2 regions of the Geobacillus sp. BK01 genome follow, and region 1 is predicted to be linked to the other one. Evidence: riboswitches for the same ligand, from Rfam matches in the RefSeq annotation. Region 1 holds a riboswitch; the other holds the start of a gene.
The links. A riboswitch is a leader RNA that binds a small molecule or an ion and turns the genes downstream of it on or off. The one in region 1 is predicted to bind S-adenosylmethionine.

Region 1 (7,253 bases):
CACGGTCACAGCCGGCAACGCGTCGCAAATGAGCGACGGGGCGGCGGCCGTGATGGTGATGGACCGCGAAAAAGCGGCATCTCTCGGCTTAAAACCGCTCGGCAAGTTCCGCTCGTTCGCCGTCGCCGGCGTGCCGCCGGAAGTGATGGGGATCGGCCCGGTCGCCGCGGTGCCGAAAGCGTTGAAGCTCGCCGGCCTGGAGCTGTCCGACATCGGCTTGATCGAGCTGAACGAAGCGTTCGCGTCCCAGTCGATTCAAGTCATTCGCGAGCTCGGGCTTGACGAAGAGATCGTCAACGTCAACGGCGGGGCGATTGCGCTCGGCCATCCGCTCGGCTGCACGGGCGCGAAGCTGACGTTGTCGCTTCTTCATGAAATGCGGCGCCGCGACGTCCAGTTTGGCATTGTCACGATGTGCATCGGCGGCGGCATGGGCGCCGCGGGTGTCTTTGAACTGCTGTGATGCCGGCCAATGACAACTAAAGCGGGCGGCAGCGCCGCCCGGACTATTACGATATTCGGGGGAGGAAACAACCAATGGCAAAAACAGCCGAAAACGCGATTCAAGGCGGCAGCTTTTTAATTGAGGACATTCCGGCCGAGCGCGTCTTTACGCCGGAAGATTTCACCGACGAACATCACATGATCGCGAAAACGACGGCGGAATATGTGAACAACGAAGTGCTTCCGCAGCTGGAGCATTTGGAACACCACGAGTTTGACCGCTCGGTGAAGCTGCTCCGCAAAGCGGGCGAACTCGGTTTGCTAAGCGCCGACATTCCGGAAGAATACGGCGGTTTGGGCTTGGATAAAGTGAGCTCGGCCATCATCGCAGAACAGATGGCGCCGGCCGGCGGGTTTGCGATTTCGCACGGGGCGCACGTCGGAATTGGCTCGCTGCCGATCGTCTTGTTCGGCACGGAAGAACAAAAACAAAACTATTTGCCGCAGTTGGCGACCGGCGAAAAAATCGCCGCCTATGCCCTGACGGAGCCGGGTTCGGGTTCGGACGCCCTCGGCGCGAAAACGACGGCGAAATTGAACGCCGAAGGAACGCATTACATTTTAAACGGTGAAAAGCAATGGATCACGAACTCCGGGTTTGCCGATGTGTTCGTCGTCTACGCGAAAGTGGACGGCCAGCATTTCACAGCGTTTATCGTCGAGCGCGATTTCCCGGGCGTTTCGACTGGTCCGGAAGAAAAGAAAATGGGGATCAAAAGCTCGTCGACGCGGACGCTCATTTTGCAAGACGTGCCGGTGCCGAAAGAAAACGTCCTCGGTGAAATCGGCAAAGGCCATGTCATCGCGTTTAACATTTTGAACATCGGCCGCTACAAGCTCGGATTGGGAGCGGTCGGCGGCGCGAAGCGGGCGCTCGAAATCACGCTCAAATACGCGAATCAACGCCAGCAATTCAAACGCCCGATTTCGCAGTTTACGCTGACGCAGGAAAAATTTGCGACGATGGCGTCGCGCCTGTATGCGGCGGAAAGCTCGGTGTACCGCACGGTCGGCTTGTTCGATGAACGGATGGGCTTGCTCGATGGGGAAAAAGCGAAAGACGGCAAAGAAGTGGCGAAATCGATCGCCGAATACGCGATCGAGTGCTCGCTGAACAAGTTTTTCGCGACCGAAGTGCTCGATTACATCGTGGACGAAGGGGTGCAAATCCACGGCGGCTACGGCTTCATGCAGGAATACGAAATTGAGCGCGCCTACCGCGACTCGCGCATCAACCGCATTTTCGAAGGGACGAACGAAATCAACCGCCTGCTCGTGCCGGGCATGTATTTGAAAAAAGCGGTAAAAGGCGAACTGCCTCTTTTCCAAAAAGCGCAGCAGCTGCAAGAAGAGCTCATGATGATGACGGCCGAAGAACCGGGAACGGGCGCGCTCGAACAAGAGAAATATTTGGTGCGCAACGCGAAAAAAATCGCTTTGATGGTCGCCGGGCTGGCGGCGCAAACATTCGGCGCGAAAATCGAGGAAGAGCAAGAAGTGCTCGTGAACATCGCCGATATTGTCGCCAACATTTACGCCATGGAATCGGCGCTTCTTCGCACCGAAAAAGCGATCAACGCGGACGGGGAAGAGAAGCACAAACAAAAATGGCTCTATACGCAAATTTTCTGCCAAGAGGCGTTCAATGAAATCGAAGCGCATGCGAAAGAAACGCTCGTCGCCGTCGAACAAGGCGACACGCTGCGGATGATGCTCGCCGCCCTCCGTCGGCTGACGCGCCATACGCCAATCAATGTGATCGCGAAAAAACGCGAGGCGGCCGCCGCCCTCATTGAAGCGGAACGGTATATTGTGTGATAATTAGGAAGTACCGGGCACAGCCCGGTACTTCTTGCTCTCTGGAACAGGCGCTCCGCTTGGGGAAGCGGCCGCTGTAACGCCCCGCTTCCCCGCGGATGACCGATCGTTCAACACGGTTAAAAGGAGGGGTAGGAATGGCGCTGACGCTCTATTGGTATCCGAAATGCGGAACGTGCCGGAAGGCGAAAAAATGGCTCGATGAACACGGCATTGACGTGCAAACGGTGCATCTCGTCGACGAACCGCTGACGAAAGAACAACTGGCCGACCTGCACCGAAAAAGCGGGCTGCCGCTCAAAAAATTTTTCAATACAAGCGGCATGAAATACCGCGAACTCGGGTTGAAAGACAAGCTTGACGGCGCCGCGGAGGACGAGATGCTCAACTGGCTCGCGTCGGACGGGATGCTGGTGAAACGGCCCATTTTAACGGATGGCGAACGGGTCGTGGTCGGATTTCGCGAGCAAGAGTACGAAGCGTTTTTCGCCGGGCGGCCGCCGGCAGAAAGTTAAAAAATTTGCATAAAAATGATGCGAACTCAGTGAGTTTTTATCGAAAATCGGTTATGATGAAAAAGAACACAATTTGTCGCAATGGAGGGATTCGATGAACACGCCAAAAGAACTTCGCTATTCAAAAGAACACGAATGGGTGCGCGTCGAAGGGGACAAAGTGCGCATCGGCATCACCGACTTCGCTCAGTCGGAGTTGGGGGATATCGTTTTTGTTGAATTGCCGGAAGTCGGCGCGGAACTGACGGCGAACGAGCCGTTCGGCAGCGTCGAATCGGTAAAAACGGTTTCGGAATTGTACGCGCCGATCAGCGGCACGGTCGTCGAAGTGAATGAAGAGTTGAACGACAATCCAGAATATGTAAACGAGTCACCGTACGAAAAAGCATGGATGGTTGTCGTTGAACCAAAAGATGTAAGTGAAGTCGACAAGTTGTTGACGGCTGAACAATACGAGGCGATGGTGAACGAAGGATAAACGTTCCTGTGGTCTTCGCCCCCGAATCGGACACCCTATACATACCGAAACTTGATGAAAAAAGGGGTGCTTCCGATGGCGTTGCAACCAACGCGTGTCGATATTACGGACCGGGTGACCGGCAAGCTGAACGGCCGCTCGCTCGACTTGTATGACGAAGGTGAATTCATCGGACGTCTTCCGCTTCCGGCAGCGGCCGTCGAGCTGAAAAACGGGTATAGCGAGCAAAATGGCAAAATATATAAAGAGGTGACCGCTACCGTTGAACCGGACCAAAAATATGTCGACTGTGACGGGGAAGCGGGTTGGTGTTGAAAGGCAACGGTGGATGACCGTTGCTTTTTTTCAACCTTTTTCTGGTGAGAGACATACAATATGGTATCCTTTTCGAAGCTAGGTGGGTCGGACATGCGACAGGCAGAAAAAGTGATTATTGTAGAAGGGCGATCGGATAAGCAAAAGGTGGCGGCCGTGCTGAACGAACCGGTTGTCATTCTTTGCACGAACGGCACGATCAGCGATGCGCGTCTTGAGGAGCTGGCTGACGAGCTTGAGGGTCACGATGTGTACGTGCTGGCGGACGCCGATGAGGCGGGGGAAAAGCTACGCCGGCAGTTTCGCCGCATGTTTCCGGAGGCGGAACATATTTATATTGACCGGGCGTACCGCGAAGTGGCCGCCGCCCCGCCTTGGCATTTAGCCCAAGTGTTGCTGCGCGCCCATTTTGACGTCCGCATCGATTCGTTCATGAGAGGAAGAGGCGAGTGAAAGCGATCGAACGACCAGATGTGCAACGGATTGTGAATGAACAGCCGCTTATGGCGCTTTATATTTACACGCCGCTGTGCGGCACATGCCAGCTGGCGAGACGGATGTTGGCGGTAGTCGAGCAGCTGTTCCCAACGCTGCCGTTTTACGAAACGGACATTAATTATATGCCGGAGCAGGCAGTCGTTTGGAAAATTGAAAGTGTTCCTTGTTTGCTTCTTTTTGTTGGCGGGTCGCTGGCCGGCAAATGGTATGCGTTTCATTCCGTCCCTTATTTGTATGATGAACTTCAAGCCCGTTTGCCGCGCTGACGATCCGCCTTTTTTTGACGCCATTTGACATATTTCTTCGGAAATGACAAAAACAGCGCTCATTCGCTAAACCGGTTGTCGAGATTTTTGTAAAGGATTCTCCCCCTCGGTATGGAAATAAAGGGAATAAAGGAAAATGGGGGGAGGATGGTCAATGGAAATGCGTCAGTTAGTTGGACAGTTCGCAGAACGGATGCAAACGTTGCGCCATTTGTTGCCGATTTTGCCGGATGAACCGTTGTATGTGCGGTTTGAGAGTGAAGAAGGCGTCGCCATGTTGGTGATCGGCAAAGAGCCGGCTGCCGCGGAAATGGAAAAGGATGAACGGAAAACGTTAACGGTGCGCGGCACAAAAACAGCGCTTTGCTCGCTCTTAGGCGGCGAACTGAAGCTGCAGCAGCTCGTCCGGCTGCGCGAAGTGCATGTGTCGGGAAGTTTTCGCCACCTGTTGCTGCTCGAATCTCTCCTCCATTTGGCTAAGCCGTATCGTCATGTCGGGTGAAAAATTTATTGACATGATTCGACATACAATGATACAATCACACACGTAATCAATCGAATAGGCGTTTGTTGCGCTCTTATCAAGAGAGGTGGAGGGATGTGCCCAATGAAGCCCGGCAACCGTCAGCGCGTCTGCTGAAAAGGTGCCAATTCACACAAAGCGCCCTGCTTTGGGAGATAAGAGACGGAATGGTGGACAATACCTTTCTGTTCTCTGCGGGCAGAAAGGTTTTCTTTTTGCGTTCCGCCGCCTTAGGAGGAAGGAAGGTGAAACGATGATTACACTCGAACGGGTGACGAAAATTTACGATGCGGCGAACGGGGCGGTGACGGCGGTCGATGACGTGTCGCTTGACATTCGCGAAGGGGAAATTTTCGGCATTATCGGTTACAGCGGCGCGGGGAAAAGTTCGCTCATCCGGCTGTTAAACGGGCTTGAGACGCCGACGAGCGGCCAGGTGATCGTCGCCGGCCGCGATATGGCGCGCATCAAAGGGCGGGAGCTGCGCAAAGCGCGTCAGGAAATCGGGATGATTTTCCAGCATTTCAACTTGCTTTGGTCGCGGACGGTGCGGGAAAATATCGCGTTTCCGCTCGAGATCGCCGGCGTTCCGAAAGCGGAGCGGCAAAAGCGGGTCGAGGAGCTCATCGAGCTCGTCGGGCTCACGGGACGGGAAGAGGCGTATCCGTCGCAGTTGAGCGGCGGGCAAAAACAGCGGGTCGGCATCGCCCGGGCGCTTGCCAACAACCCGAAAGTATTGCTTTGCGATGAGGCGACATCCGCGCTTGACCCGCAAACGACGGATGCGATATTGGACTTGCTTGTCGACATCAACAAGCGGCTCGGACTGACGATCGTGCTCATTACCCATGAGATGCACGTCATCCGCAAAATTTGCGACCGCGTCGCCGTGATGGAAAGCGGCAAAATCGTTGAGCAAGGCGAAGTGCTGCATGTGTTCCGCAATCCGCAGCAGCCGATTACGAAACGGTTCGTCAAGCAGCTCGTTGAACCGGAGGAAACGGAAGAGGCGATTTCCCATCTGTTCGGTCAATATCCGAACGGGGTGATCGCGCAGTTGACCTTTGTCGGTGCGGCGGCCGGCCAGCCGCTCATCACGCAAGTCGTGCGGCAGTTTGCCGTGGACATGAACATTTTGCAAGGGAAAATTTCACAAACCCATCAAGGCGCCTACGGCGTGCTGTTTGTGCACATCGACGGCGCGGCGGATGAAATCGCCCGGGCGCTTGACTATATTCGCAGCCAGCAAGTGGCGGTGGAGGTGATTCACGATGCTCGCTAACCTCCTGCCGAACGTGCAATGGGAGACGATGTGGGCGGCGACGGTTGAGACGTTGTACATGACCGGAATGGCGGTCGCGGCGACGTTCGTCTTCGGGGTCGTTCTCGGACTGCTTTTATTTTTAACGGCAAAGGGAAACCTATGGGAGAACCGGTTGGCCAATATGGTCATTGCTGCGTTTGTGAATATTTTCCGTTCTATTCCGTTCATTATTTTAATTATTTTGCTTATTCCATTTACCAAATGGCTCGTCGGGACGATGCTCGGAGCCAACGCGGCGCTGCCGGCGCTCATCATTGGCGCGGCTCCGTTTTACGCCCGCATGGTCGAGATCGCTCTCCGCGAAATTGACAAAGGGGTCATTGAAGCGGCGAAGGCGATGGGCGCCTCGACGTGGACGATCATTTGGAAAGTGCTGCTGCCTGAATCGCTCCCGGCGCTTGTCTCCGGGATTACCGTCACCGCTGTGTCGCTTGTCGGCTATACGGCGATGGCCGGCGTTGTCGGCGCCGGCGGGCTTGGGAACTTGGCGTATTTGGAAGGGTTCCAGCGCAGCCATAACGATGTGACGTTTGTCGCGACCGTTTTGGTGCTCATCATCGTCTTTGTCATTCAGTGGATCGGTGACTTTGTCACTTCGAAAATTGATAAACGATAAAGGAGGAAGAAACAAATGAAAAAATGGCTTGGCGCTCTGTTGGCCGCCCTCTTGGTGTTTGCGTTAGCAGCGTGCGGCGGCAACAACAATGATGAAAACGCCGCTGGCGAGGACAAAGGCGGCGGATTGGTCAAACTGAAAGTCGGCGCGTCGAACGTGCCGCATGCGGAAATTTTGGAACAAGCGAAGCCAATGTTGAAAGAAAAAGGCATCGATTTGGAAATTATCACGTTCCAAGACTACATTTTGCCAAACAAAGCGTTGGCGGACAAAGAAATTGACGCTAACTACTTCCAACACATTCCGTATTTAGAATCGCAAATGAAAGAGCATGGCTATGATTTCGTCAACGCTGGCGGCATCCATATCGAGCCGATCGGCTTGTACTCGAAAAAA
Region 2 (7,253 bases), on a different contig from region 1:
CGCTGAACCGCATGGCCCGGGTGGTGCGAAAGCCCCGGATAGTACACCTCTTCCACTTTCGGGTGGCGCGCCAAATACTCGGCGATGGCTAGGGCGGATTCGGATGACTGCTTCAGCCGGACGTGGAGCGTTTTGATGCCGCGCAGCACGAGCCAGGCGTCTTGGACGCCGAGGATGGCGCCAAAGGCGTTTTGCAGCTTGTAGAGCTGTTTTCCTAATTCCTCATCCTTCACAGCCGCCAGCCCGGCGACGACATCGCTATGGCCGGCTAAAAACTTCGTCGCGCTATGGAGGACGACGTCGACGCCAAGGTCAAGCGGCCGTTGCAGCGCCGGCGTCATAAACGTGTTGTCGAGAAACGTCAAACAGCCGTGCGCCTTCGCCAGCTTGACGACGCCTTGAATGTCGGTCACTTTTAACAACGGATTGGACGGCGTTTCCATATAAATGACTTTCGTGTTCGGCCGGATGTTTTCGGCCACGGCATGCAAATCGGTCATATCGACAAACGTATGCTCGATGCCAAACCGGTTCAACACTTCCGTGACCATCCGATACGTGCCGCCGTAGACGTCTTCGGTCACAACCACATGGTCGCCTTTGGACAAAAGCAAAAACGCGGTCGAGATGGCCGCCATGCCGGAGGCGAAGGCGAATCCGCGCACGCCGCCTTCTAAGGCGGCGATCGCTTCCTCAAGCGCCTCGCGCGTCGGGTTGCCGGAGCGGCTGTAGTCGTATTTGCCGAACGCGTCGAAATCAAACTGATGGAACGTGGAGGCGTGCTGGATCGGCACACTCACCGCTCCCGTTTCGCGGTCGACTTTCCATTCGTTATGGAGCAGTTTCGTTGAAAACGACCATTCCCGTTCCATCGCTCACACCTCTTTCATGTTTTTGAATGCTTGCGCCAGGTCGGCGATTAAATCATCGGCATGTTCGATGCCGACCGAAAAGCGGAGCAATCGGTTGCAGACGCCGTTTTGAATGCGGATGTCTTCCGGAATGTCGGCGTGTGTCTGCGTCGCCGGGTACGTGATGAAGCTTTCGACTCCGCCTAAGCTTTCGGCGAACGTAATGAGACGCAAGCTTTTTAAAAATCCGTTCACCCACTTCTCATCGGCAATCCGGAATGACAACATCCCGCCTCTTCCCGGATATAGGACGTCTATGACATCTTCATGTTCGCGCAAAAACGCGCTGATGCGCTTGGCGTTTTCTTCATGCTGGCGCATCCTTAGCGCCAACGTTTTCATCCCGCGGATGAGCAGCCACGAATCAAACGGCGACAACACCGCGCCGATGGCGTTATGGTACTCGGCCAACCGTTGACAAAGCTCCTCGCCCTTGGCGACAACAAGCCCGGCCAACACGTCGTTATGGCCGCCTAAGTATTTCGTCGCGCTATGGATGACGATATCGGCTCCTTCTTCAATCGGACGCTGGAGCACCGGGGTGTAAAACGTGTTATCGACGATCAACAACAGCCCGTGCCGCTTGGCGAGTTCGGCCACGGCAAGGATGTCCGCTTCCTGCATGAGCGGGTTGGTTGGCGTTTCCAAGAAAATGGCTTTCGTTTTTTCCGTTATCGTTTTTTCCACCGCACTAGGATCAGTGAAGTCAACGTAATGAAACCGAAGACCGTATTTGCGCCAGCCGCGCTCAAACAGGCGGTACGTGCCGCCGTAAAGGTCGGCCGATACGAGAAACTCGTCTCCGCTCTCAAACAAGGCGAGCACCGTCTGGATGGCCGCCATGCCGGAACTAAAGGCATAGCCTTGGTCACCGCCTTCTAGCTTGGCGATCGCCTCTTCGACGATTTTGCGCGTCGGATTGCCGGTACGGATGTAGTCAAACCCGGTCGACTCCCCGATTCCGGCATGGCGATAGGCGGTCGAAAAATAGACGGGCGGGTTGACCGTCCCGGTCACCGTTTCACTTCGGTTGCCAATTTGCGCCAACAATGTTTCCAGTTTCTCCATCTCATCTCTCTCCTTCTGCTGAAAAATTCTCTCGTGGTCAAACGGCCGACGGCCATGACGCCTAAAGCGCACCGCTGCTTGTCTCGGCAGCCGGACACCTCGGCTCCAACACGCCTCACCGGTCGGCGGAGCGGCCGCCTAAACAAAGGCAAATAAAAAAAGTCTTCTAAGAAGAAGACTTTTCCATACCCATGGTCATGCTTCTTCTTATCTTCCGAATTGAATGCTCAATTCGCTGGATTTAGCACCTGACCGGTTTCCGGCTGGTTGCTGAAGCTTCGCAGGGCCAGTTCCCTCCGCTTCTCTCGATAAGAACAGAACGTATATTTAATTTTGTTAATTTAGTGAACTACCCACTACCTACACTTCGCTTAGAGGTGAGGGCTTCAAGCGACTTGTGTGTGTTCGCCGAACGGTAAGCCACACACAAGAACCCTTTACGCTTCCCTTCGTTCCGAAGGTGTCCGTTCTCGCCATATTCGATCATATTCGTTGGCTAACGCCAACCGACATTCATCTCCCACTTTCACTTCACTTAGAAGTGGGAGACTTCTTTCGGAAAGACGTTAATTTATTAAAAAATGTAACGTATTCCGGCCGTTTTTGCAAGTCATTTTTTTGCCGCTGCCAATGTTCGGCAAATTCGCGAAAAATTCGCGCTCTCCATTAACATCTTTTCGCCAAAATATGTTACAATAACAGGTGAACTTATTGTGTTCATGGAGGATGGTCATGGCAGCCGCAGCAGGAACGATGCGTGATTATGCGCTTTACAGCGGGGAGCTTCAGGAGAAAATTGAACTGCTCGTGTATTTGCCAAGCAATTTTTCTCCGCTTCACAAATATTCTTTACTAATCGCTCAAGACGGCAAAGATTATTTTATGTACGGAAAAATCAAAACCGTCATCGAGACGCTCATGGACGAAGGAACGATCGATCGGACGGTTGTCGTCGGTATCCCGTATCGGAATGTGAACGACCGCTACGAGAAATACCACCCGGCAGGGCAAAAGCACGAGGCGTACATTCGTTTTTTAGCCCATGAACTCGTTCCGTTTTTGGATCACGAGCTGCCGACCTACCAAATCGGCAAAGGCCGGGCGCTGATCGGCGATTCGCTCGGCGGAACGGTCTCGTTGTTAGCCGGGCTGTTGTATCCGCATACATTTGGAAACATCGCCATGCAGTCCCCTTACATCGATGACTCGGTGTTGGCGCGTATCCGCGCGTTCCGCGATCCGTCGCTTCTTTCGATTTATCATTCCATCGGCGCGGAAGAAACAGCCGTGAAATCAACGGACGGCCGTGTACGCGACTTTATTACACCAAATCGTATGGCACGGGACTTATTTATGGAAAAACGGTACGCCTACACGTACCATGAGTTTGCCGGCGGCCATGCGTGGACGTATTGGCAGCCTGACGTGCCGAGGGCCGTATCCGCTCTTTTGTCGCTGTAAACCATTGAAATACAACCATCTAAGGAGGGAAATCGGGATGAAATACGGCATTGTATTATTTCCGTCAAAACGCATTCAAGACTTTGCCAACTCGTACCGGAAACGGTATGACAGCCATTACGCCCTCATTCCGCCGCACATTACGCTGAAATATCCGTTTGAGGCGGATGAGGGGCAACTGAAAGAGATGACGAAAGAGCTGCGCCGCATCGCGGCGGAAACGGAGCCGATTCCGGTTAAAGTGACGAAATTCAGCTCGTTTTACCCGACAAGCAACATCATTTATTTGAAAGTCGAGCCAAACGATGTGCTTGAGCGCCTCCATCAGCATCTGCACAGCGGCTTGTTTGCCGGAAAGCCGGAGTTTGTGTTCGTGCCGCACATTACAATCGGCCGCGATTTGCCGGGTGCGGAATATGCCGATGTTTACAGCCAGCTGAAGCTGCAAAACGTCCATTTTGAAGAGACGATCGACCGGTTCCACCTTCTTTACCAGCTTGAGAACGGGTCATGGACCGTCTATGAAACGTTTGTCGTCGGAGGAAAGGAAACGGTATAACATGAACATCGCCATTGGAACAACAAAAGATCGCCCCTTGTATGAGGACGCTTTGCATGTCCGCCGGCTCGTATTTATTGAGGAGCAAAATGTGCCGGAAGAGGAAGAAATTGATGCATTTGAACAAGAATCATCCCATCTCGTCTTGTATGATGGCGAAAAACCAGTTGCGGCCGGACGGCTTCGCTTGATCGGCGAAAGCATCGGCAAAGCGGAGCGCATCTGCGTTTTGCCGTCTTACCGCGGCCGCGGCGCCGGCCGGATGGTGATGGAAGCGTTGGAGCGGCTCGCGAAAACAAAAGGGGCAAAAAAAGTGAAACTGAACGCCCAAACACACGCCGAACCGTTTTATGAAAAGCTCGGCTACGAGACGGTATCCGGGGTGTTTATGGATGCCGGCATTCCACACGTCACGATGGTGAAATCGCTCGAATAAAAGGGAGCTTGCGCGCGCACAGCTCCCTTTTGCTTATTTTTTATTGTTCAGCATATTGGCGATCGTATTAAAATCAATTTGTTTGCCGCTATGGACGATCGTTTTGACGATCTGGTCTTCGAGTTCTTTCGGCACTTTTCGGTTGGCGATTTGCGCCACCCGCTTCACCACTTGGCGCACCGTTTTTTCATCGTTGAAATTGGCGTTTTGCAGCGAGTTGGCAAGCTCGAAAATGTCTTTCATGTTCACGCCTGTTTTTTTCTCAATGTTTTTAAAAAATTGCTGATCCATTTTTCTGCCTCCTTCTCCCTGTATATCGTATGACGCCTCCCTAAGAAGGTGCATCAAAGGGGAAAGAAAAAATACGAGCCGCTCCGCAGCGCCGAAACGGCCCGTATACGATTCGTTTTTTCCGTTAGCCGACAAATGCCGCGCCGACAATAATTAACAAGATGAACAAAACAACAATCAGCACAAAGCCACCGCCATAGCCAAAGCCGCCATAGCCGTAGCCATAGTACGGAAATCCGTAGCCGCAGAAGCCCATCCTCGTGCACCTCCTTCTCCGTTTACTGTATCGTATTCACCGGTCTGAAGCGACGTATGGGCGCACGCGTCATTTTGTCAACCAAATAGGCGGAACAGCTCGGCAAACTCCTTTTCCTTTTTCGTAAACCACTGCTCGATATAGCCTAAATTGCCTTGCACGCTTTTTAAAAACCCGTTGTTGAGTTTTTCGATTTCTTGCAGCTGTTTGTTGAAATCATTCCCCCATTGTTCAAACAAACGAATGAACTGCTCATGTCCTTCTTTTCTTGATGCAACCCACGCTTCGAGCGCTTTTTCCAGCTCTTTGCTCACACCTTTCCCCCCTTTCTTTCTGTTGTATGCAAAACCGGTGTCCGAAGGTGAAGGCGTTATCGTTCTTTTTTTCCTGCACCATATGGTAAAGTAAAGATGAACGATAACATGAAATGGGGGAAAAAGGCATGCAAAACATCGAAACGAACGATCAGTTCACGGCGGCCATTTCTGGCAGCAAACCGGCTGTCGTCAAATTTTACACAACTTGGTGTCCTGACTGTGTACGCTTGAATATGTTCATCGATGACATCATCCGCGATTACGGGCAATACGACTGGTTTGAGATCGACCGTGATCACTTTCCGGAACTTGGCGAGAAATACCAAGTGCTCGGCATCCCAAGCCTTCTTGTGTTCCAAAACGGAGAAAAAATCGCCCATCTGCATAGCGCCAACGCGAAAACGCCGGAAGAAGTGCGCGCCTTTTTGCAGTCGCTGCCTTCTTAGCCGCCTCTTCCCGGTCCATTTTGGAGCGGACACTCCCCGGGCGGCATGAATGCAGTCATTTTCGGATCATTGTTTTTTCCGTCTATACGGTCATAAAGAAGAGGTGTCCCGGTACGTTGCCTGGGACACCTTTTCGATCACAGAGCGCTTAATATTCGATCTCATCGTAATCTTTCGGCTGGCGTGTCAATTGCGGATCATCGAACATAAATTCAATCGAAATTTCCTCGTCGGTCGTCCGCGCCCGTTCGGGACGGCCATCTGTTTTCAGCTGAATTTGGATTTCCTCGTCCGTTGTTTTTGTCCGCTTATTTTCCATGATCTGATCCTCCCTTACCGCTCATTAATTTCGCAATAACGGCTCGACCTTTTGGATGAGCTCCGTCATTTTCGCTGCATTTTTTTCATAGACCGCTTTCGCCTCTTGCGAATCGGTTTGCAGTGCATACAATTCGAAGTCGGCTTGCACTTTTTTCATTGCCGCCAACAACAACTTTTTCTCTTGCGGCTCCGCCACTTGAATTTTGTCATCGTACAAATCAATCGTCAGCTGGCCATAGGAATCGACTTGGGCGAGGAAGACGTTTTCGACCGCCACCCCTTGTTTGTCAAGCTGTTCTTGCAGCCAGCCGCGGCCGAGCCCCATCGTCGCAAGCGGCTCATCCAAAATCATGCCGTCCATAATGACGGTTTGCGGCTCTTTTTCCCGCGGCGGGTTCGGAAATACATCGCCGACCGTGAGCGGCTGTTTTTCCCGCTTCAGCAAGACGTTGAGATCGCCGTTTGGTTCCAACAAGGCAAACTCCACGTCGGCCACACGAAACACGTCTTTTTTGCGCAGCTGTTCAAGCAGCTCGTCGACCGTGTATTTTTCCCTCTTTAAGTTTTCCTCTAAAATTTTGCCGTTTTTAATCAAAATGGTGGAATTCCCTTCGACAAAATCGCGGAACTTTTTATTGCGCAACGAAATGCGGGCGGCCAACACCGGAATGAGCGACCAAATTAAAATGCTCGTGATCCCTTCCTGAAGCGAAATCCCTAAATCGACGGACATTGTTCCGGCGATGTCACCGACCGTAATGCCGACAATATATTCGAAAAATGACAGCTTGGCCAATGGCTTTTTGCCAAGGATGCGAGTAATGATAAACAGTCCGATCAAAATACAAATGGAACGAATGGCGGCTTCTAACCATACAGGCATGGATCATGCTCCTTACTTTCCATGATATTGCGGCTCCTCAAACTCGAGCCGGCCAACGCGATCTTTCAGTTCAGCGATGATCTCCTCGGTTGTGAGCATCGCCTCATGAAACGTCCGCTGCGCTGTTTCGTCCTGGGATGTAAGCGCCAACTGCTGCAACCCGGCGTGAATCCCCTTTAAGCTCGCTAACGTTTGTTTTACTTGTGAAGCAACGGTCATATACGTCCCTCCTATCCTTTCGGGCGGAACAAAAGCGCCCCGATAAACCCGAAGACGATGGCGGCGGAAATGCCGGCGCTTGTGA

Region 2: another riboswitch for S-adenosylmethionine. It lies ahead of ACTVDO_RS04270 (methionine biosynthesis PLP-dependent protein); the one in region 1 lies ahead of ACTVDO_RS10545 (methionine ABC transporter ATP-binding protein).

Annotation. Positions count from the first base shown of each region.
Region 1 is NZ_JBQPTH010000008.1:75,275-82,527, reverse strand. Features, by position in the region: gene ACTVDO_RS10585 (acetyl-CoA C-acetyltransferase) at 1-463, shown strand, start outside; gene ACTVDO_RS10580 (acyl-CoA dehydrogenase family protein) at 538-2,322, shown strand; gene ACTVDO_RS10575 (arsenate reductase family protein) at 2,460-2,837, shown strand; gene gcvH (glycine cleavage system protein GcvH) at 2,932-3,315, shown strand; gene ACTVDO_RS10565 (YusG family protein) at 3,391-3,630, shown strand; gene ACTVDO_RS10560 (toprim domain-containing protein) at 3,724-4,083, shown strand; gene ACTVDO_RS10555 (thioredoxin family protein) at 4,080-4,394, shown strand; gene ACTVDO_RS10550 (hypothetical protein) at 4,549-4,896, shown strand; SAM riboswitch class I at 4,970-5,079, shown strand; gene ACTVDO_RS10545 (methionine ABC transporter ATP-binding protein) at 5,171-6,199, shown strand; gene ACTVDO_RS10540 (methionine ABC transporter permease) at 6,189-6,857, shown strand; gene ACTVDO_RS10535 (MetQ/NlpA family ABC transporter substrate-binding protein) at 6,873-7,253, shown strand, end outside.
Region 2 is NZ_JBQPTH010000003.1:31,184-38,436, forward strand. Features, by position in the region: gene metC (cystathionine beta-lyase) at 1-872, opposite strand, end outside; gene ACTVDO_RS04270 (methionine biosynthesis PLP-dependent protein) at 876-1,979, opposite strand; SAM riboswitch class I at 2,184-2,294, opposite strand; gene ACTVDO_RS04275 (alpha/beta hydrolase) at 2,712-3,440, shown strand; gene ACTVDO_RS04280 (YjcG family protein) at 3,478-3,999, shown strand; gene ACTVDO_RS04285 (GNAT family N-acetyltransferase) at 4,001-4,435, shown strand; gene ACTVDO_RS04290 (stage VI sporulation protein F) at 4,469-4,726, opposite strand; gene ACTVDO_RS04295 (YjcZ family sporulation protein) at 4,851-4,982, opposite strand; gene ACTVDO_RS04300 (hypothetical protein) at 5,060-5,296, opposite strand; gene ACTVDO_RS04305 (thioredoxin family protein) at 5,425-5,745, shown strand; gene ACTVDO_RS04310 (hypothetical protein) at 5,894-6,064, opposite strand; gene ACTVDO_RS04315 (DUF421 domain-containing protein) at 6,089-6,949, opposite strand; gene ACTVDO_RS04320 (DUF1657 domain-containing protein) at 6,962-7,168, opposite strand; gene spoVAE (stage V sporulation protein AE) at 7,180-7,253, opposite strand, start outside.